DNA from 2 places in the Bariatricus sp. HCP28S3_A4 genome. Region 1 is predicted to be linked to the other one. Evidence: a T-box and tRNA genes for the amino acid it is inferred to sense, from the RefSeq annotation. Region 1 holds a T-box; the other holds one or more tRNA genes.
What was found. A T-box is a leader RNA that pairs with one kind of tRNA and senses whether it is charged. The one in region 1 lies ahead of proS (proline--tRNA ligase), so its partner is inferred to be a tRNA-Pro.
Positions count from the first base shown of each region.

Region 2: it has a tRNA-Pro gene. The T-box ahead of proS (proline--tRNA ligase) is inferred to sense a tRNA for this amino acid. The anticodon was not compared.

Region 1 covers NZ_JBQHSE010000012.1:67,040-83,086, forward strand. The annotation lists gene ACTNBF_RS08135 (RluA family pseudouridine synthase) at 1-603, opposite strand, end outside; gene ACTNBF_RS08140 (calcium/sodium antiporter) at 937-1,896, shown strand; T-box leader at 1,978-2,187, shown strand; gene proS (proline--tRNA ligase) at 2,288-3,727, shown strand; gene ACTNBF_RS08150 (CCA tRNA nucleotidyltransferase) at 3,761-5,092, shown strand; gene ACTNBF_RS08155 (CotS family spore coat protein) at 5,127-6,119, shown strand; gene ACTNBF_RS08160 (phospho-sugar mutase) at 6,210-7,943, shown strand; gene ACTNBF_RS08165 (HU family DNA-binding protein) at 8,123-8,398, shown strand; gene ACTNBF_RS08170 (RNA-binding S4 domain-containing protein) at 8,469-8,708, shown strand; gene yabP (sporulation protein YabP) at 8,829-9,140, shown strand; gene yabQ (spore cortex biosynthesis protein YabQ) at 9,147-9,500, shown strand; gene ACTNBF_RS08185 (FtsB family cell division protein) at 9,585-9,920, shown strand; gene ACTNBF_RS08190 (SpoIIE family protein phosphatase) at 9,994-11,448, shown strand; gene tilS (tRNA lysidine(34) synthetase TilS) at 11,472-12,863, shown strand; gene hpt (hypoxanthine phosphoribosyltransferase) at 12,864-13,385, shown strand; gene ftsH (ATP-dependent zinc metalloprotease FtsH) at 13,444-15,225, shown strand; gene ACTNBF_RS08210 (glycoside hydrolase family 13 protein) at 15,242-16,047, shown strand, end outside.
Region 2 covers NZ_JBQHSE010000006.1:68,140-84,186, forward strand. The annotation lists gene whiA (DNA-binding protein WhiA) at 1-762, shown strand, start outside; gene ACTNBF_RS04865 (HPr family phosphocarrier protein) at 759-1,022, shown strand; gene ACTNBF_RS04870 (diacylglycerol/lipid kinase family protein) at 1,146-2,081, shown strand; tRNA gene ACTNBF_RS04875 (tRNA-Glu) at 2,196-2,267, shown strand; gene fba (class II fructose-1,6-bisphosphate aldolase) at 2,306-3,172, shown strand; gene ACTNBF_RS04885 (glutamine synthetase III) at 3,313-5,436, shown strand; gene ACTNBF_RS04890 (glutamine synthetase III) at 5,650-7,764, shown strand; gene ACTNBF_RS04895 (DUF1700 domain-containing protein) at 7,964-8,428, shown strand; gene ACTNBF_RS04900 (hypothetical protein) at 8,746-8,928, shown strand; gene ACTNBF_RS04905 (THUMP domain-containing class I SAM-dependent RNA methyltransferase) at 9,091-10,236, shown strand; gene rdgB (RdgB/HAM1 family non-canonical purine NTP pyrophosphatase) at 10,241-10,846, shown strand; gene ACTNBF_RS04915 (metallophosphoesterase family protein) at 10,843-11,328, shown strand; tRNA gene ACTNBF_RS04920 (tRNA-Pro) at 11,452-11,526, shown strand; tRNA gene ACTNBF_RS04925 (tRNA-Gly) at 11,535-11,605, shown strand; tRNA gene ACTNBF_RS04930 (tRNA-Arg) at 11,622-11,695, shown strand; tRNA gene ACTNBF_RS04935 (tRNA-His) at 11,703-11,776, shown strand; tRNA gene ACTNBF_RS04940 (tRNA-Gln) at 11,847-11,918, shown strand; tRNA gene ACTNBF_RS04945 (tRNA-Lys) at 11,923-11,995, shown strand; tRNA gene ACTNBF_RS04950 (tRNA-Leu) at 12,070-12,149, shown strand; gene ACTNBF_RS04955 (ABC transporter substrate binding protein) at 12,372-13,367, shown strand; gene ACTNBF_RS04960 (ABC transporter permease) at 13,524-14,465, shown strand; gene ACTNBF_RS04965 (ABC transporter ATP-binding protein) at 14,465-15,268, shown strand; gene ACTNBF_RS04970 (glycosyltransferase family 4 protein) at 15,294-16,047, shown strand, end outside.

The DNA of each region.
Region 1 (16,047 bases):
GAAAGCTCTGAGGGAAATGGGCTCATAGCCCGGTTTTTGTATGAATTCCGGATTGTATTTGTTATCGCCCCAAAGCGGTGCGCCTGCATGGGCCATCTGTACCCGGATCTGGTGATGACGCCCTGTTTTCAGGTGAACATGTACGGTGGTCAGCGTATTGCCGTCAGCGTCTTTGGCTGTAGCAACGGTTTCGTAAGAAAGCTCTGCGCGTCGGGCCTGAGGGGTGTCTTTGGAACATACCCGGGAGGTGTTGCTTCTTCCATCTTTTACGAGGTAATCGATCAGAGTTCCGCCAGGGGAAGGTAAAGTGCCGCAGCAGACAGCGCGATAGTCTTTGCAGAAATAATTTCCGATAAGCTGTCTGTTCAGCGCCGCCGCTGCTTTTGGATTTTTGGCAAAGACCATGAGGCCGGATACGGGCTGATCCAGTCTGTGAATGACTGCCAGATAAGGAGGCTTGGATCCGCCGGAAGAAGCAAGATGATTTTTCAGAATGCTCTCCATGTCAGGTTGTCCGAATCTTCGGGTCTGTACCGGTATGCCGGCAGGTTTATCACATACAATAATGTCTTTATCTTCATATAATATAGCAGGATGTTCCATAATTTACCTCCGGAGAATATTTTTCTTGACTTTTGAAAAAAAGGAAGTTACACTTATCTCCAGTAAAAGGGAGTAGCTTCCATTGATTCGTTTTGTCAGATCATCAAATGCCGAAATCAGTGTGATACGAAATCGTCATCACGATTATTTAAACATAATCCGGTTCGTATTGTCAATTAGCGAGACTTTTATTGCAGATTTTATGCCATAGGTGCAGTGTTTTGCAATAAGAAGTCTTTTTTATTTGCCTAAAATGCATTGCGTCACATAGGAAACGACTCAAAACACGAAACTTTGCACCGCCAAAATATAAATAAAATGGGAGGAAAAGATATGGTCTATGTATTGTTGATTCTGGGATTTGTATTATTGATTAAAGGAGCAGACTATTTTGTGGAAGGAAGCTCCAGTGTTGCGAAGCTCCTGAAAGTGCCTGCAATCATCATCGGGCTTACGGTTGTCGCATTCGGTACCAGCATGCCGGAGGCTTCTGTGAGCATAACCGCGGCACTGAAAGGGCAGAATTCACTTGCTGTAAGTAATGTTTTAGGCTCCAATATGTTTAATCTTCTGATCGTACTTGGATGCAGCGCCCTGATGAGGCCCCTTCGTGCCACCGACAGTGTATTGAAGAAAGAATTTCCGTTTTCAATCTTCATTACGGCAGCAATGCTTTTGATGACGACAAAGCTTGCTTTTGGGAAAATCCTTGCAGGAGAGGGGGAATTCGTACTTGGAAGGATCAGCGGTGTGGTTCTTCTTATCATGTTTGTCCTTTTCCTGGTACTTCAGGTTAAGGAGGCACTAAAAGCGCGAAATGCGATGCCTGCTGAAGATTATGCAGTCTTGAGCCCGGCGAAAAGTGCAATTTTTATTATTGGCGGAATTGCAGGAATCGTTCTGGGAGGAGATCTGGTTGTTGATTCTGCTACGGAGATTGCAGTTCGCTTTGGACTGAGCCAGACTTTTATTGGTCTTACGATCGTTGCAATGGGTACTTCCCTGCCGGAACTTGTTACATCGATGGTCGCGGCCAAAAAGGGAGAAAATGATCTCGCGCTGGGAAATGTTGTCGGTTCGAACATTTTCAATATACTTTTGATTCTGGGATCAAGTTCCGCAATCTGTCCGATCACAGTAGATATCGATGCGATATATGATATGATTATACTGATCGTGTTCAGTGTATTTGCGTTGATCTGCGCAAAGAGCCGTAAAGAATTATCCAAGAGAGAGGGTGTGCTCTTTCTGATGCTGTATGCGGTATATTTTGCATATATTTATGTGAGATAACTGCAGTGAAATATCAAAGACGGGTTGACAAATGCAGAAATCTCAATTAAAATCCTTAGTATCTGAAAAGAAATAATAGACACGTGGACCGTGAAGAGGATTAGTATATATTGGAAGTGGCACAGAGAGGTTTCCGTCCGGTGCAAGGAAGCTGCATGGAAGATATAGAACCTGCCTTGGAGTCCCTGTATGAAAATACAGCGCGCCCGGCGTTAACGGGAAATGAAGAGAACTGTTTTACGAAGTAAGACGGTTAATCAGGGTGGTACCGCCGGTTTTCCGGTCCCTTTTATCAGGGGCGGAAGAACCGGCGTTTTTTGTTTTGAAATAATTGTCAGTTATAATGCACCCCTGAGACAGACCAAAATATATGGAAGAGGAGAGGTTTGACATGGCAAAAGAAAAGAAGTTTGTAGAATCGATCACTTCGCGTGACGTTGATTTCGCGCAGTGGTATACGGATGTAGTCCGCGAAGCGAAACTTTGCGATTACTCCAGCGTGAAAGGATGTCTGAATTATTTACCGAACGGATATGCGATCTGGGAAAAGATTCAGGCTGATCTGGATAAGAGATTTAAGGATACAGGTGTGGAGAATGTGTATCTTCCTGTATTGATTCCGGAGAATCTTCTGCAGAAAGAAAGTGATCATATCGAAGGATTTGCTCCGGAAGTGGCATGGGTAACCAAGGGTGGAATGGAACGCCTTCAGGAGAAGATGTGTATTCGTCCTACATCCGAGACGCTGTTCTGCGATCTGTGGTCAAGAACCGTACAGTCCTACCGTGATCTGCCGAAGGTATGGAATCAGTGGTGCTCTGTACTTCGATGGGAGAAGACAACCAGACCGTTCCTTCGCTCCAGAGAGTTTTTATGGCAGGAAGGCCATACGATTCATGCGACTTATGAGGAGGCTGAGGAAAGAACACTTACTATGCTCAGAGTATATCAGGAGTTTATCCGGGATTCTCTGGCGATTCCGTTTGTATCCGGTCCTAAGACAGAGAGCGAGAAATTCGCAGGTGCTCAGGACACCTATACGGTAGAAGCTTTGATGCATGACGGAAAGGCACTTCAGTCTGCAACCAGCCATTTCTTCGGAAGCGGCTTCCCGGATGCATTTGACATCAAGTATCTGGATAAGAATAATGAACTTCACAGTGTATATGAGACTTCATGGGGACTTTCCACACGTATTATCGGTGCGATCATCATGGTACACGGTGATGACAGCGGACTCGTACTGCCTCCAAGAATTGCTCCGGTTCAGACGAGAGTGATTCCGATCGCACAGCATAAGGAAGGTGTACTCGAAAAAGCGAATGAACTGGTTGATACATTAGCGAAAGCCGGCTACAGTGTGAAGATCGATGATTCCGAGAAGAGCCCGGGATGGAAATTCAGTGAGCAGGAAATGCTTGGAATTCCGACCCGTATTGAAATCGGACCGAAAGACATCGATCAGGGACAGGTTGTCGTTGTACGCCGCGATACACGTGAGAAGATTATTGTTCCGATCGATGAAATTGCAACCAGACTCGGAGAAATTCTGGAAACGATCCAGAAAGACATGTATGACCGGGCAAAAGCATTCCTTGACAGCCATATTGATACAGCGGTGACCATGGATGAAATGAAAGAGAAATTCAATGAAAACCGTGGATTCATCAAAGCAATGTGGTGCGGAAGCGAAGAGTGCGAGGGCGAGATCAAATACGAGACCGGCGGCGCATCTTCAAGATGCATCTGCAAAGAAGATCCGATCAGTGATACATGTATTTATTGCGGTAAACCTGCGAAACATATGGTTTATTTCGGCAAGGCATATTAAGATAGTATAAAGAACAGGTGAATGTAAAGAAATATGAAGATTCAATTACCTGACAAGGTGCATCATATTATTACAACTTTACAGGATCACGGGTACGAGGCATATGCCGTAGGAGGCTGTGTCAGGGACAGTATCCTCGGACGGGATCCGCAGGACTGGGATATAACAACATCAGCAACGCCTTTGGAAACAAAGGCGTTGTTTGAACGTACCTTTGATACCGGAATTGAACATGGGACGATCACGGTACTTCTGGAGAAAGAAGGCTTTGAAGTGACGACTTATCGGATAGATGGTAAATATGAAGACAGCAGACATCCCAAAGAAGTTCAGTTTACACGCAGTCTGGAAGAAGATCTGAAACGGCGGGATTTTACGATCAATGCCATGGCATATAATGAGGAGGCCGGGCTGGTAGATATTTTTAACGGTCTGCAGGATCTGGATCAGAAAGTGATCCGATGTGTGGGGAATGCAGGGGAACGTTTCTCGGAAGACGCGCTTCGGATTCTCCGCGCAGTGAGGTTTTCCGCTCAGCTTGGATTTGACATTGAAGAGAAGACCCGGGAGGCAATCAGCGATCTGGCATCGAATTTAAGAAATATCAGTGCCGAGCGCATACAGGTGGAACTCGTCAAATTGCTGGTATCTCCGCACCCGGAGCGCATCCGGCTGGCATATGAACTTGGTATCACATCCGTGATTCTCCCGGAATTCGACGTTATGATGGTAACAGAGCAGGAGAATCTTCATCACTGCTATCATGTCGGCGAGCATACGATCCATACGATGATGAACATTGCGCCTGAGAAGGTACTGCGGCTTACCATGCTTTTTCATGACATGGGAAAACCGGCGACGAAATCGATCGATGAGAAAGGGGTCGCACATTTCAGGGGACATGTATGTGTCAGTGAAGAGATCGCAAGAAGGATTCTGCAGCGCCTCAAGTTTGATAATGATACTATAAGAAAGGTAAGCAAGCTGGTGCGTTTTCATGATTACAGAATGCCGGCTGCTTCGAAATATGTGCGGCGTGCAATGAACAGGATCGGAGAGGACTTATTCCCGTATTATCTGTTGGTGCAGCGTGCCGATATTGCCGGACAAAGTGAGTATCAGAAGACGAAGAAGATAGAAAATCTTGAGCAGATAGAAAAATTATATAAAGAAATTCTGGAATTGAAACAGTGTGTATCGCTGAAGGGCCTTGCCGTGACGGGACGTGATCTGATCGAGGCGGGAATGGAACCGGGGCCCCAGATCGGCGAGATGTTGGAAACGCTTTTAAAAGAAGTGATTGATGATCCTGAAAAGAATGAGAAGAAAGTTCTTCTAAAAATGGTATCTCGGGGCATACACTAGAAAGACATGAAAACGAAACGTGCAGGGGGATGCCATGAAAGATTATGGGATTAGTGTCTTAGAACAATACCAGATGGAAGTAAACAGCACCCACAGAATCAGGGGTGCTGTTTTGTGCGATACGGATCGCGGGCTGTTTCTTTTAAAAGAAGTATATATTGCACCGAAAAGGCTGCCCGTGCTCATCGAACTGTACAAAATGCTGAATGAAAGCGGAATCTGTATGGTGGATATGCCACTGGCAAACAAAGAGGGAGCGTATATTACGACGGCTGATGACGGAACCGGGTATATGGTAAGACGATGGTTCCAGGGGAGAGAATGCGATGTACGCCGGGAAGGGGAGCTGCTGGAGGGAACGAAATACCTGGCAAAGCTGCACAAACTGATGCGGATACCCGGTGAGGACACAACGGGAGCCGAAATCAGTTTTCCGCTGGAAGAGGAATTCAGGCGGCATAACCGGGAACTGCGGAAGGTGCGTACGTTCATTTGCCGGAGAAGTGTCAAAGGGGCATTTGAGACGGAATTCCTGAAAGGCTGTGACCGGATGTACGAATGGGCAGAAGGGGCGAACGAGCATCTGAAAGAGACCGGATACCGACGGTTATGGCAGGAGGCACAGGAGAAAGGGACCTGGGTTCACGGAGACTACAATTATCATAATCTGCTATTTTGCAAAGAGGGATTGGCAGTTACCGGATTTGACCGTGCGCACAGAGAACTCCAGTTGGATGATTTTTATTATTTCCTGAGAAAAACAATGGAGAAATACAGGTATGATGAGCGTCTCGGTTATAAAATGCTGCGAATGTACGATGCGGAAATAACACTCGGGAAAAAAGAAAGGGATTATCTTGCAGTGAGGCTCGCTTACCCGGAGAAGTTCTGGAAAATTGTGAATTTGTATTACCACTCGAATAAAGCATGGATTCCGGAGAAAAATGTTGAAAAACTGAGGACGGCAATTCGCCAGAATGAGGAAAAGAAGCGCTTTTTATCGAATATATTTGCTTTTCATTTATAGCCAAGTAGTGTATAATAGGGATAAAGCGAGTACCAGAATGTGCCCTTGAGGGAGAAATGTACTCAGAACAAATGGAGGTACAAAAAAGAGATGGAAGAATATGTAAAGAGATACGAAGAATGGTGTTCTAACCCGTATTTTGATGCGGACACACAGGCAGAATTGAAAGCAATTGCTGATAATGATGGGGAAATCAAGGAGCGCTTTTACAAAGATCTGGAGTTTGGTACAGCAGGACTTCGTGGTGTGATCGGAGCCGGAACGAACCGCATGAATATTTACACTGTTAGAAAGGCAACACAGGGACTTGCGAACTATATCATCAAAGCAGGTGCGAAGGAACGCGGAGTGGCGATCGCTTACGACTCACGCCGTATGTCCCCGGAATTCGCAGATGAAGCAGCACTTTGTCTGGCAGCGAACGGAATCAAAGCATATGTATTCGAATCACTTCGCCCGACACCGGAACTGTCCTTTGCAGTGCGTGAACTGAAGTGTATTGCCGGTATCAATATTACGGCCAGCCACAATCCACCGGAATACAACGGATATAAAGTATATTGGGAAGATGGAGCACAGATTACTCCTCCGCATGACAAAGGTATCATGGATGAGGTTCTTGCTGTTACCGATTATACAACAATGAAGACGATGGGACTGGAAGAAGCGAAAGCAGCCGGTCTCTACGAAGTGATCGGACAGGCTATTGATGACGCATATATTGCCAGATTAAAAGAGCAGGTACAGCATCAGGATGCAATTGATGCAGTGGGTAAGGATCTGAAGATCGTATACAGCCCTCTTCACGGAACCGGAAATATACCTGCCAGACGTGTACTTAAGGAACTTGGCTTTGAAAATGTATATGTTGTGAAAGAACAGGAACTCCCGGATGGAGAATTCCCGACCGTTTCTTATCCGAATCCGGAAGCAGAAGAAGCATTTGAACTTGGACTTAAGCTTGCAAAAGAGGTAGATGCCGATCTGGTACTTGCAACAGATCCGGATGCAGACCGACTTGGAGTGCGTGTAAAAGATAAAGACGGCGTATACCATACATTAACAGGAAATATGTCAGGATGTCTGCTCGCTGATTACGAGATTGGACAGAAGAAAGCCTTGAAAGGCCTTCCGGAAGACGGATACCTGATCAAGACGATCGTTACTTCCAATCTGGCGGATGCCATTGCAAAAGGATATAATGTAGGACTGATCGAAGTCCTGACAGGTTTCAAATATATCGGACAGCAGATTCTTGGATTTGAAACAAGTGGAAAGGGTGAATATCTTTTTGGATTTGAGGAAAGCTATGGATGTCTGATCGGAACACATGCAAGAGATAAAGATGCAATCGTAGCAACAATGGCTCTTTGCGAAGCAGCAGCTTACTATAAGACAAAAGATATGACATTATGGGATGCAATGGTTGCAATGTACGAGAAATATGGTTATTACAAGGATGATATCAAGTCAATCACCATGAAGGGAATTGAAGGACTTGAAAAGATCCAGAACATCCTGCAGACACTGCGCAATAATCCGCCGGCTGAGATCGGTGCTTACAAGGTGCAGAAGGCAAGAGATTATCAGGCAGATACAATCAAAGATCTGGCAACCGGCGAAGTAACACCGACAGGCCTTCCGAAGTCCAACGTTCTTTATTATGAACTGAATGATGATGCATGGGTATGTGTTCGCCCGTCAGGAACGGAACCGAAAGTAAAATTCTATTACGGAATTAAGGGAACTTCTCTTGAGGATGCAGATTCCAAATCAGAAGAACTTGGAAAAGCAGTGCTTGCTATGGTGGATCAAATGTTGTAGAAAACAGTTTGTCCGGAAAGAATGGTATTTCGGTGTTCCTAAGAAGGATTTAGGCTTGACAAAGGCTTTAAAACCCGATATAACTTTACATAGGGCATTCTGCAAGGACGCAGTCAGCCTTTAGTACGAGGTAGAATACAGTTGGTATTCGAGTGATTATGATACAGGAGGAAATATTCATGAACAAAACAGAATTAGTGGCAGCAGTGGCAGAGCAGGGAGAGGTTTCTAAAAAAGATGCAGAAAAAGTGTTAAAAGCTTTTGTTGATGTAGTTACAGAAGAACTGAAAAAAGGGGAAAAAGTTCAGTTGGTAGGTTTTGGAACGTTTGAGGTAAGTGAAAGAGCTGCAAGAGAAGGAAGAAATCCTCAGACCGGTATGACCATGAAGATTGATGCCTGCAAAGCGCCGAAGTTTAAAGCAGGAAAAGCTTTGAAAGATGCTGTAAACGCATAATTGGTTTTGGATTGATGAATGTAAATAGAGAGCGCTGGCCGCTCTCTATTTTTGTAGGAGAAATAATGATATGAGATTAGATAAGTTTTTGAAGGTATCGCGCCTGATCAAGCGCAGGACTGTGGCAAATGAGGCATGTGATGCCGGAAGAGTTATGGTGAACGGTACGGTAGCAAAGGCATCCGTTAAAGTGAAAAAAGGGGACATTATTGAGATTCAGTTCGGAACAAAGACTGTAAAAGTGGAAGTGCTTGAGCTAAAGGAAACTACAAAGAAGGACGAAGCTGCCGAGTTGTTCCGATACCTGTAATTCTATAAAGTTTTTAACATATATTATCCCATGCATTCATAAAATGATATCAAGGCACTGAATGACCGGAACATATCCGGATCATGGGTGAATGCGCGGAGGGATCCGCATGTATCATAGATGGAAAGGTTGGGGGTAGTGGTGGAAGAAAGTAAGATGCCGAAAACGCACAATCATAAGCTTGTAATCAACAACAGAAAAACCAGTATGGTGACGGGAGTTCTGGATGTATTGTCGTTTGACCTAAATGAAATCCTGCTGGAAACGGATCAGGGAATGCTTATGGTGAAAGGAACGGACATGCATGTGAACCGTTTAAGCCTGGAAAAGGGCGAGGTGGATTTGTCGGGGAATATTGACAGTGTGGCATATTCCAATATTAATTCGGCAGGAAAACAAGGTGAAAATTTTTTGACAAAACTTTTCCGGTAACCGAATATGTTGGGAATTGAAAAAGAGTTTCTGGTGTTCCTTCACGCAATCATAACCGGAGTTTTTGTGACTGCTGTATATTTAAGTCTTAGGGTGCTGAGAAGGATTTTCCGCCATGCATTATGGGTGATCAACATAGAAGATTTCATATATTGGATTTTTGTATCACAGTACTTTTTTGTGCAAATTTACCACACAAGTAATGGTGAGATAAGGTGGTATTTTGTACTAGGTGTTGTGATTGGGGCGATTTTGATGCACTTTTTCGTTGCTTTTACAAAAAAAATCGATCAAAAATTATCTGATTTGATGGAGAAAAAAAACGGAAAAACTATTGATAAATCTGGGGAAAAAAGATAATATTATTTTACAATTGTGGATTTTATATAAGTAATAATAGGGAATATACCGGTTGGAAACAACAGTAAAGGGTGAGTATATATAATGGGAAGCTTAAAGCAGAAGAATCGGAAGATCCGGAAAGGACGTTCGAAGAGCAGGCTTCAGAATCATAAGAGAAGTGTGTTGGCAATCAGCAGTATTATTGTGATGCTCAGCGCAGTAATTGTTATTCATGGAATGGCGTTACAGGCGAGAAACAAAGAATACATGGCTCAGGAAGCAGAACTTATGGCACAGCTGGATGATGAGAAGGATCGCTCGGAAGAGATTGATAAACTGAAAGAATATGTGGGAACAGATGAATATATTGAAGATGTTGCGAAAGAGAAGCTGGGATTGATTAAGCAGAATGAGATCCTGTTTAAGGCGGCTAATTGATGACATATTCACGAATGATGAGCTTTGGAAGAGATTCCAGAGCTCTTTGTATTATAGTAAGGGAGGCAGGCAGATGGGAGAAAACAGAAACGAAGTGACGGTGATGCAAAGTCCGTATGTAACGCAGGCGGACAAGTTTGCCAAGTCCCTTAGACATCTGGCGGATACATTTCTGAAAATGGAAGGAACCAGGGAAGGTTTCAGTGCTGAGGAAGTTCAGGAAATGATCAGACAGATAGAGGATCGGGTGTGCGGTTCCTGTGAGCGGAGGGAGCATTGTACCGGACAGAACAGGGAACAGATCGATCTGCTCATTTATGAATTGCTTTGTGCGGTGGAAAAATACGGTACTGAACTGAATGTAGAGATGAAACGAAAACTTCAGAAAAGCTGTATTCAGGCGCCTCGTTTTCTCAGGACTATTCTGGATGTGTTTCAGGAAGCAAAGAAAACACTGATTTGGAACAATAAAATGATCTTAAACCGGGAAGGATGCGCAGTCCAACTGGATACGTTCGCCCAGATGATACAGCATGCGACCAGGGAACTGGATGCAAGTATTTTTCAGGATCCGCCATTGGAAAAAAAGCTGAAGATGCACCTGAAAAGATCAGGAGTCAGGATGCTGAGCTCTGTATTTTTTGTGAATCCGCAGGGACGATATGAGATTCATATTACGGGGAAAACAGAAAAAGGGGTATGTATGACGACGAAAAAACTGTCAGAGATACTTTCGGACTGTGTCGGACGGAAAATGTGTCCTGCCAGCGAGGAAAGGCCGGTGATGAGTCAGGAATACTGTACGGTAGTTTGTGTAGAAGGACCGGGATATTATACGATGCAAGGCATCGCAAAAATCGGAAAAGGATGTCAGAAGATTTCGGGAGACAGTTACCTGATGACGAGATTGCCCGGTGGTCAGGAGGCGGCAATCCTTTCTGATGGGATGGGATCCGGAGAACGTGCTTCCAGAGAAAGTGCGATGATCGTAGATATGTTGGAAGAATTGCTGAAGGCGGGATTTCCCAGACAGACGGCACTGTCTATGATGAATACAGCACTGGTCATGGGAAGAGAAGAAGTATGTTTTTCTACTGTGGATATGAGTATTTTTGATCTGTACAGTGGGGAATGTGAATTTATAAAAGCTGGCGCTGCACCTACGTTTATACGGAAAAGGGAAGGGATGGAGCATATCTATTCTGAAAATCTTCCGCTCGGCGTAGTGCCGAATCAGCAAAGCGGAGAATTCAGAAGAAATCTGGAATCGGGTGATGTTGTTGTGATGGTCACGGATGGAATCCTGGATGCACTGCCTTCGGGAGAGCAGGAGCAATTGCTGGATCTGATCATCGGAGGAACATCGCTTGAAAATCCGAAAGAATTGGCCCATTATATCCTGCAAAGTGTCCTGGAACTGACAAACGGTGAACCGAAAGATGACATGACAGTTTTGGTGGCAGGAATCTGGGAGATGTGTTACTCTAATGATACGAAGAAAGAAAATCGTACAAAAGGAAAATCATGATGCTGAATAGAATAAAAAAGTTTATGGAAAAGTGGCATATGCTGACAGCGGGGGATACCGTGATAGCAGGTGTTTCGGGAGGTGCAGACTCAATGTGCCTTCTTTTTGTGCTGGAAGAATTGAGAAAGAGTATGGAATTTGATCTTGTTATCGTTCATGTGAATCATGGGATCCGCGGTGAAGCAGCAGATGCGGATGAGGAGTACGTGCGAGACATCTGCAGGAAGCTGGGGCTTACTTGCGAAGTATTTCATGTGAACGTCCCGGAATATGCAAGAAAGGAAAAACTTTCCGAAGAAGAAGCCGGAAGAGAGCTACGAAGAAAAGCGTTTCGTGAAACAGCAATCAAATATGGTGGTACCAGAATTGCACTGGCACACCACCAGGATGACAATGCAGAGACATTTTTTCTACATCTCGCCAGAGGAAGCAAGATGAAAGGACTTGGAGGGATCTGCCCTGTAAAGGGAGATTACATTCGTCCGCTTCTTTGTGTGAACCGGATGGAGATAGAAGAATTTTTGGAGAAAAAAGGAATCCTTTATTGTATGGATGCAACAAATCTGGAAGATACTTATACAAGAAACAAGATAAGAAACCATGTCATCCCATATTTTACAGAGAACATTAATTCAAAAACGGTAGAACATATTAATGGGGCTATGGAGCAGCTTCGAGAGGTACAGGAATATCTGGAACGCCGGATGAGGGAAGCGTATCGGAAGTGCGTGAAAGAGGAGCGGGGGAAAATCCATATTTCTGAGCAGGAGTTCCGTAAACAGGATGAGCTGATCGGCAGAATGGTATTAAGACAGGCAATGGTTTGTCTTAGTAAAAAAGAAAAGGATCTGGATGAGGTTCATGTAGTTCAAATCAGAGAGTTGCTGGATAAGCAGACGGGCAGAAAAATTGATCTTCCTTATAAAATGCGTGCGGTACGGACATATGAGGGAATTGATTTGACTCTTGGAAATGAGACGAAGACCAATGGTACAGAAATGGGAAACGAAGGCAAAATTGTATGTATCCCGAATGTAAATGAAACAGAGGAATGGAGAGTTGAGTATGGAGATTGGAAGGTTTCTTGCAGAAAATTTCCGTTCACCCAGGGACTTGAGGGGATTCCGAAAAAAACATACACGAAATGGTTCGATTATGATATAATAAAAGAGAACGTCTTTGTACGCAACAGACGGGCAGGAGACAGGATTGCGATTGATAAAGAAGGAAATACGCAGAAACTGAAATCCTATTTTGTGAATGAGAAAATTCCGTCGGACAAAAGAGATAAAATTCCGCTGATCGCGGAAAAGGAGAGAATTCTCTGGATTGTGGGATATCGTCAAAGTAAGGCATATCAAGTGACGGAACAGACAAAGACCGTTTTGGAGATTACGATAAATGGAGGTACCTAAATGGCAGAGAAAATTAAGGTTTTAATACCGGAAAAAGAAGTGAATGCAAGAATTGAAGAATTAGGAAAAAAGATCAGTGAGGATTATGCGGGAAAACAGGTACATTTGATCTGTGTACTTAAGGGAGGAGTTTTCTTCATGTGTGAACTGGCAAAGAGGATTACTGTGCCGGTTTCCATGGACTTCATGAGTGTCAGCAGCTATGGTGACGGAACTTCATCCAGCGGAGTTGTGAAGATTGCGAAGGATCTTGATGAATCGCTGGAAGGAAAGGATGTACTTGTAGTTGAGGATATTGTGGACTCAGGACGTACGCTTTCTTATCTGCTGGAAATTCTTCAGAAGAGGGGACCTAAGAGTATGCGTCTTTGTACATTACTCGACAAACCGGAACGGCGTGTTAAAGACGTGCATGTTGATTATGTAGGATTTAATATTCCGGATGAATTTGTGGTAGGGTTCGGATTAGATTATGCACAGAAATATAGAAATTTACCATACATCGGATGCGTAGAGATGTAATTGGTGGAAGGAGCAATAATTGAATAATAATAATAAGACAAGAGGAATCAGCGGGCTGATGCTTCTTCTTTGTGCTGTTTTTATGATAGGAGCATACTGGTTTATGAATCAGGCCGAGAAACAGGAGAAGGCATATACTTACCGGGAGTTCCAGGAAGATCTGCAAGATAATAATATTAAGAAAGTTGAAGTAAAGCCGGACAAGGTAGCACCAAATGGCACGCTAAGGATTGAGAAAAATAATGGTGTGCTGGAAGAACTGTATGTCACAGACGTTAATGAAGCACAGGAGCTTCTGAGCTCTTATGATGAAGTAATCTGTTATGTGGATTCTGTACCACAGGAAAGCTGGTTTGCGACAACGATGTTACCAACGCTTTTGATGATAGGTGCACTTGTTCTTCTGGTTATGATGATGAATCGCCAGGGTGGTGCAAATGCAAAGGCGATGAATTTTGGGAAAAGCCGTGCGAAGATGAGCACAGAAGCGGAAAATAAAGTCAAGTTCAACCAGGTTGCCGGCCTGAAAGAAGAAAAGGAAGAACTGGAAGAGATCGTGGATTTTTTGAAAGCTCCGGGGAAATATATTCAGGTTGGAGCAAGAATCCCGAAGGGGGTGCTGCTTGAGGGACCTCCGGGAACCGGTAAGACTTTACTTGCAAGAGCGGTGGCTGGTGAAGCCGGGGTCCCGTTTTTCACGATTTCCGGTTCCGATTTTGTGGAGATGTTTGTCGGAGTTGGAGCATCCCGTGTGAGAGATCTCTTTGAGGATGCGAAACACAATTCGCCCTGTATTGTATTTATTGATGAGATTGATGCGGTGGCAAGACGTCGCGGAACAGGTATGGGCGGAGGCCATGATGAGAGAGAGCAGACATTGAACCAGCTTCTGGTAGAGATGGATGGCTTTGGACCAAATGAGGGAATTATTGTTATGGCTGCGACGAACCGTGTGGATATTCTGGATCCTGCCATTCTTCGCCCGGGGCGGTTTGACAGAAAAGTGGTCGTTGGAAGACCGGATGTGCAGGGAAGACTTGAGATCCTTCAGGTCCATGCGAAAGGAAAACCACTTGCGGAGGATGTGGATCTGCAGCAGATTGCCCAGACAACGGCTGGATTTACCGGCGCGGATCTGGAAAATCTGTTGAATGAAGCAGCGATCACGGCTGCTAAAGAAGGGCGTGTGTATCTGCAGCAGGCAGACATCCGGCATGCATTTGTGAAAGTAGGTATCGGTGCGGAGAAAAAGAGCCGTATTATTTCGGATAAAGAGAAACGGATCACAGCATTTCATGAATCAGGGCATGCGATCTTGTTCCATGTACTTCCTGATGTGGGACCTGTGTACAGTGTATCCATTATTCCTACTGGATCGGGAGCGGCGGGGTATACGATGCCATTGCCGGAAAAGGATGAGATGTTCAATACCAGAGGCCAGATGCTTCAGGATATCACAGTTTCGCTCGGTGGAAGAGCTGCTGAGGAGATGGTTTTTGATGACATCACAACCGGAGCATCTCAGGATATCAAGCAGGCAACTGCCTATGCGAGATCTATGGTGACGAAATTTGGTATGTCGGAAGCTCTTGGGCTGGTAAATTACGATAATGACAGTGATGAAGTCTTTCTGGGAAGAGATCTTGCACATTCATCACGTGCGTATGGTGAGCAGATTGCGTCTACGATCGATTCAGAAGTTAAGAGAATTATAGATGAATGTTATGCCCGGGCGAAACAGATCATTAAAGAACATGAAGATGTATTGAATGCCTGCGCGGAACTTCTGCTTCAGAAAGAAAAGATTACAAGAGAAGAATTTGAAGCATTATTTGATTAGGAATTGAGGAAACATTATGAATAAAGAAGCATTGTTTTGCGATGGCACTGAGGCATATGTTAGCCAGCCGGAGCCGGAAGTAGACGAATGGATACAATTGTGGTTCCGGACGGCAAAGGACGATGTGGATGAAGTACTGATGTGCATCAAGGATGAGAGCTTTCCGATGAAGAAAATGATCTCAAAAGGCGCGTTTGATTATTATTGCATTGACTGGCAGCTTGACAATGAGGAATTCAGATATTATTTTAAAATTTTGAAAGGCGAAGAAGTCTGCTATTATAACCAGTGGGGAGCGAGAGACGATTACGCAGAATACTATGATTTCAGGATTGTTCCCGGATTTGCCACACCAGAGTGGGCAAAGGGGGCGGTGATGTATCAGATTTATACGGATCGTTTCTGCAACGGAGATCCAACCAATGATGTTCAGACAGGGGAGTACTTCTATATAGGCGATCAAGTACAAAAGGTGGAAGACTGGTACCGCTATCCGCAGCCGATGGATGTGCGTGAATTCTATGGAGGAGATCTACAGGGCGTGATAAATAAGCTGGATTATCTGCAGAGTCTTGGAGTAGAAGTGATTTACTGTAATCCATTATTCGTTTCTCCGTCCAATCATAAATATGACACGCAGGATTATGATTATATTGATCCACATGTTGGAAAGATAGTGACAGATGGCGGTAGACTTTTGGAACCCGGGGAAAAGAGTAATTATCACGCTGATAAATACCGGATTCGTACAACGGACAAAGAAAATCTGGAAGCCAGCAATCAGCTGTTTATCCGGCTGGTTGAAGAGATCCACCGTCGCGG
Region 2 (16,047 bases), on a different contig from region 1:
TTTAATATAAGAACTGATATCGCAATACGCACGAACCGTATGAAGGGAAGTGTGTCATATTATATCGTTGTAAAAGAGCATGATGCAGCACTCAGAATATTACAGGCGACGAAGTTGATCGATCAGTACGGAGAGGTTGAAGAAGAACTTTCTGTGGTGCGGAATATTGTAATTCAGGAGACGTGCTGCAAGCGAGCTTTTATAAGAGGCGCTTTTCTGGCATCTGGTTCCATGAGCGACCCGGAAAAGTCGTATCACTTTGAAATCGTATGCGCTACGAGAGAGAAGGCAGAGCAGATACAGAAGATTATGAAGTGCTTCGAACTGGATGGCAAGATCGTACTGCGGAAGAAATCTTTTGTAGTATACTTAAAAGAAGGTTCACAGATTGCGGATGTGCTTAACGTCATGGAGGCACATGTGGCATTGATGGAATTTGAGAATGTGCGCATCCTGAAAGATATGAGGAATACGGTGAACCGTAAGGTAAACTGTGAGACTGCGAATATCAATAAAACGGTTTCCGCTGCTGTTAAGCAGATCGATGATATAAGATATATACAGGAAACAAAAGGACTGGATAAGCTGCCGGAAGGATTGAAGGATATGGCCCTTACAAGACTTACATATCCGGAGGCATCTTTGAAGGAACTGGGAAGTCTGCTGACCCCGCCTGTTGGTAAGTCAGGTGTGAATCACAGATTGAGAAAATTAAGTGAAATGGCAGAAGAGTTAAGGGCAAAGCAAGGAGGAGCATTATGATTAAAAAACCGATAACGATTCAATTGTCAGAAGGATTAGATGCCAGACCGATTGCGCTTCTTGTTCAGGAAGCAAGTCAGTATTCAAGCACAGTGTACATAGAAGTTGCTGACAAGCAGGTCAACGCAAAGAGCATTATGGGCATGATGAGTTTACGGTTGACCCCAGGTGAAGAGATTACTGTTGTAGCCAACGGGGCAGATGAAGAGGAAGCAGCGAAAGGAATTGAAACATTTCTTGTCAATGTAAAGAATAAATAAGTAATCTGGAAAAGGCATGGATAGCCATGCCTTTTTTTAAATGTTTGCCCAACGTCTGTAGAAATGATTCGGCGGACTGCCTTGGGGTGGAGAGGAAGGGGAAATGGATCAGGAGGTGTCTGTATGAAAAAAGCATTATTCATTTATAATCCGAATGCAGGAAAAGAACTTTTGAAGCCGAAACTGTCGGATATTCTTGACATTATCGTAAAAGCAGGATATGAGGTGGTGGTCTATCCGACTCAGAGCTATAAAGATGCGTACAGAAAGGTTGTATCCTTTACTGAAAAATATGACAGGGTTATTTGCAGCGGAGGAGACGGAACGTTAGATGAAGTTGTGACCGGAATGATGGAGAGAACAGAAAAAGTGCCGATTGGATACATTCCTACCGGAACTACAAATGATTTTGCTAATAGCCTTCATATTCCGAAAGATTTGCTTCAGGCTGCAGATACTGCAGTCAGCGGAGCGGAGTTCGGATGTGATATCGGAAAATTTAATGACGATGTATTTGTGTATATTGCAGCTTTCGGCCTGTTTACGGATGTTTCTTACCAGACAAAACAGGAGATGAAGAACATTCTGGGGCATCTTGCATATCTTCTTGAAGGAATGACAAGGCTTTTTGATATTCCATCTTATAAAATCAAAGTATCGCATGACGGAGAGGAATTTGAGGATGAATTTATTTTCGGAATGGTAACAAATTCGCGTTCAGTCGGTGGATTTCGCAATATGATCGGGAAAAACGTCATATTTGATGATGGGGAATTTGAAGTAACACTGATTAAAACACCGAAAAATCCGATAGCACTTCAGGAAATTATAGCAGCGCTTCTGATTAGCCAGATCGATACGAAATATATGTATTCTTTTCGAACCAAGGAAATCCATTTTGAGTCAGTGGAAGAGATTCCATGGACATTGGACGGTGAATTCGGAGGAGAGCATGATGAAGTGAATATTTATAATTGTCAGCGCGGTCTGACTATTGTCGTGCCTGCAAAAAGTGTAAAAGATCTGTCTTTAGAAGGAAGAAAGAAAAAGGAGAAATAGCCTGCGAAAACGGGGACTTTCGCTATTGAAACAGTAAAAAAAGTAAAAAAATAAAAAAAACACTTGTATATTAGTGGAAAATGAGATACAATAAGCGAGTGAGGTAAATCACCTGGCCCCCTGGTCAAGCGGTCAAGACGCGACCCTCTCACGGTCGAATCAGGGGTTCGATTCCCCTGGGGGTCAGCCTTTTTTAATGCCATCAGAGAAGTGGAGGAATGAAAATGTTAGTATCAGCAAAAGAGATGCTTCAGAAAGCAAAAGCTGGACATTATGCAGTAGGACAGTTTAATATCAACAATCTTGAGTGGACAAAAGCAATTTTAACTGCAGCAGAGGAAACAAAATCACCGGTTATTCTTGGTGTGTCTGAAGGTGCTGGAAAGTACATGTGCGGATACAAGACAGTTGTTGGTATGGTGAATGGTATGCTGGAAGAAATGAATATTACGGTTCCGGTAGCACTTCATCTGGATCACGGCAGCTATGACGGATGTATGAAATGTATCGAAGCAGGTTTCTCATCAGTTATGTTTGACGGTTCTCATTATCCGATTGAAGAGAATGTCGCAAAGACAAAAGAACTGGTAGCAATTTGTGCTGAAAAGGGATTGTCTCTTGAAGCAGAAGTTGGAGCTATCGGTGGAGAAGAAGATGGCGTTGTTGGTATGGGCGAATGCGCAGACCCGAACGAGTGCAAGATGGTTGCTGACCTTGGAGTAGATTTCCTTGCGGCTGGTATTGGTAATATCCATGGAAAATATCCGGCTAACTGGCAGGGACTCAGCTTCGAAACTTTGGATGCAATCCAGCAGCTTACCGGAGATCTCCCGTTAGTGCTTCATGGCGGAACAGGTATTCCGGATGATATGATTAAGAGAGCAATTGATCTTGGTGTGTCTAAGATTAATGTTAATACAGAATGTCAGCTCGTATTTGCAGAAGCTACTCGCAAATATATTGAAGCTGGTAAAGACCTGGAAGGAAAAGGATTTGATCCTCGTAAACTTTTGAAACCGGGTGCAGAAGCAATTGTTGCTAAAGTAAAAGAAAAAATGGAATTATTTGGCTCTGTGGGAAAAGCTGAATAATCATTTGGAAAATGGACAAGGATGTCCTATGAAAAATGGTATAAAAGGAGTTTTGCTTAACTGCAAGACTCCTTTTTGATAATATTAGGCAGAGGGATAACTGCCGGAAATAAGAATGAAAGAATCTGAGAGGGAAACATATGAGTAGTGTAGTAAATGTAGCTGATATTTTTGGGGAAAATGTATTTAATGATGCTGTCATGCAGGAACGTCTTCCGAAAAAAACTTACAAGGAACTGAAGAAAACAATTGAAGAGGGGAAAGAACTGGCAGCGACAACGGCCGATGTAATAGCGCATGAGATGAAAGAGTGGGCGATTGAAAAAGGTGCAACTCATTATTCGCACTGGTTTCAGCCGCTTACCGGAGCGACAGCAGAGAAACATGATTCTTTTATTTCTGCGCCCAGATCGGATGGGAAGGTACTGATGGAGTTCTCGGGTAAAGAATTGATTAAGGGAGAACCGGACGCATCTTCTTTCCCGTCGGGAGGACTCAGATCTACGTTTGAGGCAAGGGGCTATACAGCGTGGGATTGTACTTCGCCGGCATTTGTGAAAAAGGATCCAGAGGGGACCGGAGCTATTCTCTATATCCCGACGGCATTCTGCTCGTATACAGGCGAGGCGCTGGATCAGAAAACACCGCTTCTTCGTTCCATGGAAGCAATCAATAAACAATCTATTCGCCTTCTGAGATTGTTCGGAAACACAACTTCTCAGAAAGTGATTCCTTCAGTTGGAATTGAACAGGAGTATTTCCTTGTGGATCGGGATAAATATTTGAAGAGAAAAGATCTGGTGTTTACAGGACGTACGTTGTTTGGCGCAATGCCTCCGAAAGGGCAGGAACTGGACGATCATTATTTTGGAGCAATCCGTGAAAGAATTGCAGCTTTTATGAAAGATGTGAATGAAGAACTCTGGAAAATGGGAGTTTCTGCTAAGACGCAGCATAATGAAGTAGCTCCGGGACAGCATGAACTTGCACCGATCTATGAGCAGTGTAATGTGGCTGTTGACCACAACCAGCTTGTGATGGAGACGCTGAAACAGGTCGCGTATCGTCATAATCTGCATTGCCTGCTTCATGAAAAGCCATTTGAAGGGGTGAATGGTTCCGGAAAACACAATAACTGGTCTTTAGTTACGGATGATGGAATCAATCTCCTTGATCCTGGAAAAACCCCGCACGAGAATATTCAATTCCTGCTGGTTCTGACTTGTGTTTTACGTGCAGTAGATCGGCATGCGGAGCTTTTGAGAGAATCGGCATCGGATGTGGGAAATGATCATCGGCTGGGGGCAAATGAAGCGCCGCCGGCAATTATTTCAGCGTATCTTGGGGAACAGTTGGAGGATGTACTTACACAGCTGATCAATACTGGGGAAGCGGCACACAGCTTGAAGGGCGGCAAATTGCATACGGGTGTGAGTACACTTCCGGATTTTGCTAAGGATGCAACTGACCGCAACAGAACCTCACCATTTGCCTTTACAGGGAACAAATTTGAATTCCGTATGGTGGGTTCCAGAGATTCTGTAGCTGCTCCGAATGTTGTTTTGAATACAATCGTTGCGGAAGCGTTTTCGGATGCGTGTGATGTGCTGGAAGCGGCGGATGATTTTCAGATGGCTGTACACAATCTGATCAAGCAGTATGCTTCTGAACATCAGAGAATTGTGTTCAATGGTAATGGATATTCCGAGGAATGGGTGAAAGAAGCGGAAAGACGTGGCCTTCCGAATATCAAAACTATGGTTGAATCTGTGGAGTATCTGACCACAGAAGATACGGTTCAGATGTTCGAAAAATTTGACGTGTTTACCCGTGCTGAGTTGGAATCACGCGCTGAGATTAAATACGAGACTTATTCCAAAGCAGTGAATATTGAGGCGCGTTCTATGATCGATATTGCAAGTAAGCACATCGTTCCGGCGGTGATCCATTATGTGACTTCTCTCGCGAATTCAATTAATCAGGTGAAACAGGCGAATTCGAATGCGAGCACAGTCGTACAGGACAAATTGCTTGTACAGGCATCGAAACTGTTGACAGATACACAAAATGCATTGGAGAAGCTTATTTCCGTGACGGATGAAGTAGCGAAAAAAGAAATCGGAAGAGAACAGGCGTATTTTATCATGCAGGAAGTAGTTCCGGTGATGGGACAATTAAGAAAACCCGTTGATGAACTCGAAATGATTGTGGACAAGAGCATGTGGCCGATGCCTTCTTACGGGGATCTGTTATTTGAAGTATAATCCATGAAAGTATTGGTGGATATGTTGAAAATCGCATAAGATGCTATGATGATTTGTGAAAAAATCCACAAAAAGGAAAAATTGTCTTGCATTTTTTGAAAAAAGAGTGTATCGTAAACGTATCTAAAAAGCAAATATATTTAGAACATGAACGAGGGCGTTCCGCATAAGGCGGGATGCCCTCACTTTTTGTATCAGGAAAGGAAGGTAGTTATGAGTAGTGAACTGTTTAATGTGGCAGATATTTTTGGCGAAGATGTATTCAATGATACTGTTATGCAGCAGAGACTGCCAAAGAAAGTTTATAAGAAACTGAAAGAGACAATTGAAGAGGGGAAAGAGCTGGATCTTGCAACTGCAGATGTAATTGCGCATGAGATGAAAGAATGGGCAATTGAAAAAGGTGCTACTCATTATACACATTGGTTCCAGCCGCTCACCGGTGTGACTGCTGAAAAGCATGATTCTTTCATTTCAGCACCGCTGCCGAGTGGTAAAGTATTAATGAGTTTTTCCGGAAAAGAACTGATCAAAGGTGAACCGGATGCCTCTTCATTCCCGTCAGGCGGACTGCGTGCCACCTTCGAAGCGAGGGGCTATACAGCGTGGGACTGCACTTCACCGGCATTTGTGAGAAAAGATGCAGGTGGGGCAATCCTCTGTATTCCTACAGCATTCTGCTCTTACACCGGTGAGGCGCTTGATGAGAAGACACCACTTCTTCGTTCGATGGAAGCGATTAATAAAGAATCAATCAGGCTTCTTCGCTTATTTGGAAATACAACATCCAAGAAAGTGACACCATCTGTTGGTCCTGAACAGGAATATTTTCTGGTAGATGCGAAGAAATTCATGCAGAGAAAAGATCTTATCTATACAGGACGTACATTGTTTGGAGCAATGCCTCCGAAAGGGCAGGAACTGGACGATCATTATTTTGGAACGATTCGTCAGAGAATCGCTGCTTTTATGAAAGATGTAAATGAGGAACTCTGGAAACTTGGCGTGGCTGCAAAAACACAGCATAATGAAGTTGCCCCGGCACAGCACGAACTTGCACCGATTTATGCCGAGGCAAATATTGCGGTAGATCATAATCAGATTGTAATGAAGACACTGAAAAAAGTTGCATGCGAACATGGCATGAAATGTCTTCTTCATGAAAAACCGTTTGCCGGTGTTAACGGTTCTGGTAAACATAATAACTGGTCTATTACAACAGATGACGGAATTAATCTTCTTGATCCGGGAAAAACTCCACACGAGAATATCCAGTTCCTTCTGGTACTTGCCTGCATTTTGAAAGCGGTAGATACCCATGCAGATCTGCTTCGTGAGTCTGCGGCAGATCCTGGTAATGATCATAGATTGGGAGCAAATGAAGCACCTCCGGCTATTATTTCTGTATTCCTTGGTGAGCAGCTTGAAGATGTTGTGGAACAGTTGATCAGTACAGGAGAGGCAACACACAGCCTTGCAGAAAGTAAATTGATGACAGGTGTGTCAACACTTCCTGATCTGACAAAAGATGCAACTGACCGAAACAGAACTTCACCGTTTGCGTTTACGGGAAATAAATTCGAGTTCCGTATGGTAGGTTCCCGTGATTCGATTGCAGGCCCGAATGTTGTATTGAACACAATCGTTGCAGAAGCTTTTTCTGAGGCATGTGATGTTCTGGAGAAAGCAGAAGATTTTGATGTTGCAGTACATAACTTAATCAAAGAATATCTGACGGAACATCAGAGAATTATTTTCAATGGCAATGGATATTCGGACGAATGGGTTGCAGAGGCTGAGAAACGCGGTCTTCCGAACATTAAGTCCATGGTGGAAGCAATTCCGGCGCTTACAACTGATAAAGCGGTAGATTTGTTCGGTAAATTCCATGTATTTACCAAAGCGGAACTGGAGTCCAGAGCTGAGATTAAATACGAGAATTATGCCAAGGCAATTAATATTGAAGCGAAAGCGATGATTGACATTGCTGCAAAACAGATTATCCCGGCAGTTGTGAAATATACAAAGACTCTCGCTGATACTGTAATCGCAGTTAAAGAGGCAGGAGCAGATGCTTCTGTTCAGGAAGAGATGCTTTCTGAAGTGACAGCACTTCTTGCAGAGGCTAAGAAAGCTCTGTCTGCTCTGTCTGATATTACAGAAGAAGCTGCTGAAAAAGAAGAAGGAAAAGTTCAGTCTGAATTTTATCATTTCAGTGTAGTACCGGCAATGGCAGCACTTCGTAAACCGGTGGATGAACTGGAAATGATTGTGGATAAGGAAGTATGGCCGATGCCTTCTTATGGAGATCTTCTGTTTGAAGTTTAAAACTCTGTGGGATAAAGTGGAAATTTTAGAAAAAGCATAGAAAATCATAATATAATTTTAAGACCTTAGACTTGGAAAGTGGAAGCTTTTATGCTACGCTAAGTCTAAGGTCTTTTTTTGAAACAGAGAGTGGATTTTGGAAAATGCAGTTTGTTTCAGATGGGATAAAGCCAGTTGGAGAGTATAGAGGAGAACAAGGATGAGCAGAACAGAATTTTTGGAAAAATTAAGAGAAGCACTCGATCAGAATGTTTCACCGCATGTGGTACGGGAAAATGTAGAATATTACGGACGATATATCAATGAAGAGATGAGAAAGGGACGAAGCGAACAGGAGATACTGGAAGAATTGGGAGATCCCTGGGTGATTGCGAAGACGATCATTGACTCCGAGGAAGCGAAGAATGGCGGAGAGTATATTTATGAATCGAACAGTGGATATGGGGCAGCCGGTGGGGCCGGAAAGGATTACAGTACGAACCAGGTGAAAGTGTTCCGGTTTGATACATGGTGGAAAAAGCTGTTGCTTGTGCTGGTTGTTGTGGGTATTATCTGCGTTGTCGTTTCGATAATCACCGGATTAGTCAGCCTGATTGCACCAGTTGTGATTCCGATACTGATCATTATGCTACTGATAAAATTGATAAAAGGATCAAAGGAATAGAAGGGTACAATAAAAGACCGATAGGGGAGCTACCGGTCTTTTGAGGGGAGTATAAATAATTAATAAGGGGTTGTAGAAAGTGTTCTCTCTACAGAAATCAGTATAATATAAACTGGTAAAAAAATCAAGCAAAAATTAAAAAATCCTTAAGGTTCGCATAAAAAGGAAATGCCGGGAGATACTATAGTCTGTACCAGATACAAGCAAGTGGTGCTTGTAGCCGGAAAATGTTTATTAAATCAGGCAGGAGGAATATCAAATGGCAAAGAATTATAGCTCATCAGAGAGCAGCACAAACAAAAATTCGTATTCTTCGTATGGAAACGAACAGAGTAGAAATGCATCAGACAGGAATGCATCAAACAGAAACGCGTCAGACAGGAATGGGTCTAACAAAAATGCGTCAGGAAGAAACGCAGCGGACAAAAATGTATCTGACAGAAACAATGCTGGTCAGAACCGGAATGCGGGAAGTGACAAATACTAGAGTACTGCTGTAAAGGCTGGGGATGTGGTGCCGTTAAACAGGCACTGCATCCCCTGATTCTAATATCATATATAGATAAAAACGTCCAAAGGACGTTTTTTTGTTTGCAGGGAAGTGTTGACAAAACAGTATCAGTAAACGTAATATAGAATGGAAGAAAAACTGGAGGATACACATGGAAAAAATGGAGTTGATTGCACCCTGTCATTTTGGACTGGAATCGGTTCTTAAAAGAGAGGTGCTTGATCTGGGGTATGAAATAGCGTCGGTTGATGATGGAAGAGTAAGTTTCTGGGGAGATGCGCAGGCAATCTGCGATGCGAATATTTTTTTGCGCACGGCAGAACGCGTTCTTTTGAAGGTGGGCGCTTTTAAGGCAGAGACGTTTGAAGAATTATTTGATAAGACCAGAGCTCTGCCATGGGAGAGATATATACCGAAAAACGGAAAATTCTGGGTGACAAAAGCAGCGTCTGTTAAGAGTAAGCTATTTAGTCCTTCCGATATCCAGTCCATTATGAAGAAAGCAATGGTGGAAAGGCTGAAGGAATACTATGGGCTGGAATGGTTCCCGGAAGACGGAGCATCTTATCCGATTCGTGTTTTTTTGATGAAAGATGTTGTCACGATCGGAATTGACACTTCGGGTGTATCACTGCATAAGCGAGGATATCGTCAGATGAAAGTGAAGGCACCGATTACAGAGACCTTGGCTGCCGCTCTTATCATGCTTACACCATGGAAGAAAGAGCGGATTCTGGTAGATCCTTTCTGCGGAAGTGGAACATTTCCGATTGAGGCGGCGATGATGGCAGCGAATATGGCTCCGGGGATGAACCGTTCTTTCCTTGCGGAAGAATGGGATAATCTGATTCCCAAAAAGGCCTGGTATGATGCATTGGATGAGGCAAATGATCTGGTAGATGTGAATGTTTCAGTGGATATTCAAGGCTATGATATTGATGCAGAGGCGGTGAAGGCTGCCAGACAGAATGCGAAGGATGCAGGAGTGGATCATTTGATCCATTTTCAGGAGCGAGCGGTGAAGGATCTGAGACATCCGAAAAAATATGGTTTTATTATCACGAACCCGCCCTATGGGGAACGTCTGGAAGAGAAAAAGAACCTTCCGGAGCTTTATCGCGAGTTTGGAGAAAGCTTCCGACTCCTGGATTCGTGGTCGGCGTACATGATTACAAGTTATGAGGACGCAGAACGATACTTTGGACGCAAGGCAGATAAAAACCGGAAAATATATAATGGAATGCTGAAAACGTATTTTTATCAGTTTATGGGACCGAAACCGCCGAAAAGAGGGTAGAGAGATGAAGATTATTTTTGCAACAGGAAATAAGAACAAAATGAAAGAAATCCGTATGATTCTGTCCGATCTGGGAATGGAGATACTTTCCATGAAGGAAGTTGGAATTGATGTGGAGGTTGAAGAAGACGGAAAGACGTTTGAAGAAAATGCAATGATCAAGGCGAAGGCAATCGCAGGCCTGGATAAAGTTAAGAATATGAATGCGATTGTTATGGCGGATGATTCCGGATTGGAGATTGATTATCTGAATAAAGAACCGGGGATTTATTCGGCGCGTTATGCTGGGACAGATACTTCCTATGATATTAAAAACAGTCTTCTCCTTTCAAGGATGAAAGGGGTTCTGGACGAAGAAAGGACGGCCCGGTTTGTCTGTGCGATTGCGGCAGTTTTCCCGGATGGAAGTCATGAAGTTGTGCGTGGAACGATGGAGGGGAAAATTGGATATGAGATTGCAGGGGGAAATGGATTTGGATATGATCCGATTTTCTATCTGCCGGAGTATGGGTGTACCTCAGCGGAGCTTGCTCCCGAGAAAAAAAATGAACTCAGTCACAGAGGAAAAGGACTCCGCATGATGCGTGAGATAATGGAGAAAAAATTATGAAAATTCTGATTGTGAGTGATACACATGGAAGACATTCAGCGTTTGACAAGGCATTAAAAGAAGCGGGAAAGATTGATGCGCTGGTTCATCTTGGCGATACCGAAGGTGGCGAAGATTACATAGAAGCAGTTTGTGGATGCCCGGCATACGTGCTTGCGGGAAATAATGATTTTTTCTCTGATAATCTCAGAGAAATGGAGGTTGTGTTCGGTACTAAAAAAGCGTTTATGACACATGGGCATTATTATTATGTATCATTGGGCCCGGAGCGGATCATCGAAGAGGGGAAAATGAGAAATGCAGATATTGTCATGTTTGGACATACGCATAAGCCGTTTCTGGAAATGATTGACGGCATGATTGTCTTGAATCCGGGAAGCCTTTCTTATCCTCGGCAGGAAGGAAGAAAAGGCAGTTATATTATGATGGAGATCGAACCGGATTGTGATGTGAAATGCGAGATTAAATATCTGGATAAATAACTGTAAAAAATATTGAAAAATAATAAAAATTATTGTTGACAAGCGAGAAAACATATTATATAATAATTCTTGCGTCACGGGTAGTGATGTTGATCGCAAATGATGAATCATGCGAAGTGTTATCGGGGTGTGGCTCAGCTTGGCTAGAGCGCCTGGTTTGGGACCAGGAGGTCGCAGGTTCGAATCCTGTCACCCCGATAGGTTATGCGGGTGTAGTTCAATGGTAGAACACCAGCCTTCCAAGCTGGATACGTGGGTTCGATTCCCATCACCCGCTTGGCTGAATGCCATATGTGTTTGTAGCTCAGTTGGATAGAGCAACGGCCTTCTAAGCCGTGGGTCGGGGGTTCGAATCCCTCCAAGCACGTTTTATGGTGGGTATAGCGCAGTTGGTTAGCGCGCCAGATTGTGGCTCTGGAGGCCCAGGGTTCGAATCCCTGTATCCACCCTTCCATTTATAGAGGGTAAAAAAAGGCAAGCAGAGATGCTGGCATTTTTTTTATTAAATGGGATTTTATTGGGTCATCGCCAAGCGGTAAGGCACAGGACTTTGACTCCTGCATTCGTTGGTTCGAATCCAACTGGCCCAGGTAAGGGCGTGTAGCTCAGTCGGTAGAGCACTTGACTTTTAATCAAGTTGTCCGGGGTTCGAATCCCCGCACGCTCATGAGTCGGAAAGAAATGATTTCCGGATTAATAATCCAGTTCGATTTAGAGGAAAGCGAGTGGATTCAAGATTATGCGGATGTGGCGGAACTGGCAGACGCGCCAGACTTAGGATCTGGTGGGCAACCGTGCAGGTTCGATTCCTGTCATCCGCAGTTTAGTCGTGATTCTTTGAATAGTCAAGGGGTTGCGACTTTTTATTATCTGAAAATAGTTGTTCTCTGGCCATGAGGGCTGACAGTTATAGATGGGGGCCGGCAAAATATCTTGACTAAATCAGTAAAAAGTTGTATAATCAGACACGTGAAAAAATTTAGCGCGTTAAAGTGCGACGGTTTTACTCTGACAAAGTAAGACAAATGACAGGAGGCAATATTATGAAAATGAAGAAAGCATTAGCAGTGTTTCTTGCAACTGTAATGACACTGGCACTTGTTGCATGCGACGGCAAGTCAACGACAAGTGAAGCAGAATCATCAGGAGATTCCGCAAAGGTTTATAAGATTGGTATTTGTCAGCAGTTGGAACATCCGGCATTGGACCAGGCAACACAGGGATTCAAAGATGCCTGTGAAGAAAAGTTTGGTAAAGACAATGTGACCTTTGATGTTCAGAATGGACAGGGCGAGCAGGCTAACTGTGCTACGATTGCAAATAACTTTGTTGCTGATAATGTAGATCTGATTCTTGCAAACGCAACAACAGCACTTCAGTGTGCAGCGGCAGCAACGGACAGTATTCCGATTCTGGGAACATCTGTAACAGACTATGCAACAGCTCTTGATATTAAGGACTGGAGTGGATCTACAGGAATGAACATTTCCGGAACATGCGACCTGGCTCCGATTGATGAACAGGCTAAGATGCTGGTTGAGCTCTTACCGGATGCAAAGACAGTTGGAATTCTTTATTGCTCAGCGGAACCGAACTCTGCATATCAGGCAAAATTATTTACGGAAGCTATGAAAGAAGAAGGAATTGAATGTAAAGAATTTACAGCAGCAGATTCGAATGAGATTCAATCTGTCGTCAATTCAGCAATTTCTGAATGTGATGCACTTTACATTCCAACAGATAATACAATGGCTGGAAATACAGAAGTAATTAATAACATCTGCCTGCCGGCTAAGAAGCCGATCATTGCTGGAGAACAGGGAATCTGTTCAGGGTGCGGTATCGCAACTCTGTCTATCAGCTATTATGATATCGGATACAGAGCTGGTGAGATGGCTTACGAGGTTCTGGTAAATGGCGCTGATATATCAACGATGGAAATTGAAACAGCTCCGGAAGTAACCAAGATGTACAATCCTACGATTTGCGAAGAACTTGGCATCGAGATTCCGGAAGGATACGAAGCAATTGAAGAATAGTTTTTGAGAATAACGGAATCTGATTTCCGGACAGGGCTGCCTCTCTGAACAAGTGGGTTTGGAGGGACAGTCCTTTCTTGGGAAATGGAAATAAATCATTACAAGCTGAATTTCTGTAGATTTTGAGGAAAGGAGGCAAAAAGAAAGGAAGAAGACATGGTAACAACGTATTTTGCATCTCTTGATCCAATGTCTCTTGTGCGTGCACTTCCAGGAAATATTGCGCAGGGAGTCATTTGGGGAATTATGGCACTTGGAGTGTATATTACATACCGGATCCTTGATTTCGCGGATTTGACGGTAGATGGATCCCTTGCAACAGGAGGAGCGGTGGCTGTTATGTTGATCCGCGGCGGCATGGATCCGGCACTGGCACTTGCTTTTGCTTTTCTTGCGGGAATGGCTGCAGGATTTGTTACAGGGATACTGCACACCGTATTCGGAATTCCGGGAATCCTGGCCAGTATTCTGACTCAGATCAGTTTGTATTCGGTCAATCTCGGAATCATGGGTAAATCGAATCAGGCAATCAATGTTATGCAGTATGATCTGGTGGCATCTCTTCGATATGTTACCGGAGAAGGAAGGGGTTATTTCTTTCTGAAATTGCTGATTTGGGCTGTTTTACTGATTGCTGTTATTTACTGGTTCTTTGGGACAGAACTCGGAGCGTCCATCCGTGCAACCGGATGCAACCAGCAGATGGCACGAGCTCAGGGAATCAATACTGGGTTCAACAAAGTTCTGGCACTTATGATCTCCAATGGACTTGTGGGACTCAGCGGTGGAATATATGCTCAGTATCAGGGCGCTGCCGATGTCAATATGGGACGTGGAGCAATCGTAATTGGTCTGGCAGCAGTTATTATCAGCGAAGTACTTTTCGGTAAATTCTGTTCAGGAAAGAAAATCGCATTTGCTTTGACTCTTGGCGCAGTATTTGTTGGTGCAATTATTTATTATATTGTAATCGCCTTTGTACTCTGGCTGAAGATGCCGTCAGATTACATGAAACTGTTCTCTGCAGTTGTAGTTGCATGCTTCCTTGCGATTCCTTACATGAAGGAAAAGTACTTACAGAAACGGAGGACAATGTAATGGGATATTTACTTGAAATTCAGGATATACATAAGACTTTTAACCCGGGAACGATCAATGAGAAGGTGGCGCTTGATGGAGTGAATCTGAATCTGAATCCCGGAGATTTTGTTACTGTTATTGGTGGAAATGGTGCCGGAAAATCCACAACATTGAATGCAATCGCGGGTGTCTGGAGTGTGGATAAAGGGAAGATTATTATCGATGGCGTGGATATTACAAAGCTTTCTGAACATAAACGTGCAATTTATCTCGGAAGAGTGTTCCAAGATCCGATGACTGGTACTGCGGCAACGATGTCGATCGAGGAAAATATGGCAATTGCTGCAAGGCGCGGAGAACGAAGAGGGCTTGGCTGGGGCATTACCAGAAAAGAAAGAGAAAGCTACAAAGAGGCACTTCGTGAGCTGGACCTGGGGCTGGAAGAAAGACTGAATAGTAAAGTGGGACTTCTTTCAGGTGGTCAGAGACAGGCGATTACTTTGTTGATGGCGTCTCTTAAGAAGCCGAAACTACTTCTTCTTGATGAGCATACAGCGGCGCTGGATCCAAAGACGGCAGCGAAAGTGCTTGCTATTTCAGATAAAATCATTCAGGAACATCAGTTGACCGCAATGATGGTCACACATAATATGAAAGATGCTATTGCACATGGAAACAGACTGATCATGATGCATGAAGGTAAGATCATCTACGATGTTTCAGGAGAAGAGAAAAAGAAATTACATGTATCAGATTTGCTGGCTAAGTTCGAAGAAGTAAGTGGCGGCGAATTCGCAAATGATAGAATGATGCTGTCATAAATCGGATGCAGGAGAGAATGATGATATGAGAATATTAAGCGTTACCGCTCAGAAGCCCGATAGTACCGGAAGTGGTATCTATCTGACAGAGCTGGTGAGGGGATTTGAAAAAATGGGACATGAGCAGGCTGTCATAGCCGGAATTGGAAGGAAAGATACGATGCGTTTTCCTGACGGTGTAGAATGCTTTCCGGTATACTTTGAATCTGGCGATCTGCCGTTCCCAATTGCGGGCATGTCAGACGAGATGCCGTATAAAAGCACCAGATATTCTGATATGACGGATGTGATGACAGAGCAGTTTATGAGAACATTTCGCAGTCAGATACGTTATGCAGTGAAGAAATTCAGACCGGATGTAATTTTATGCCATCATTTGTATTTCCTGACAGCAATGGCCAGGGAAATCTGTCCGGGCATCCGGGTATATGGAATTGCGCATGGGTCAGATATCCGGCAGATTAAGAAAAATGCATGGGAGAGAGAATATATTCGGGAACAGATCCGAAAGCTGGATGGTATTTTTGCTTTACATCAGGAGCAGAGCTGGGAAATTTGTGAGTGTTACGGCTGTCATCCGGAGCTGATTGAGGTGGTTGGAACCGGGTATAACAGTGAGATATTCTGCATTGATGAGGAACGTAAGAAACAGAAAAAAGAAGACAAAGTACGAATTATTTTTGCCGGGAAGATTTCTGAGAAAAAGGGAGTAAAAAGTCTGATCCGATCCATGGACAGGGTGGACGAGAAGTTGAAAAAAACAGGAAGAGACGTGGAAC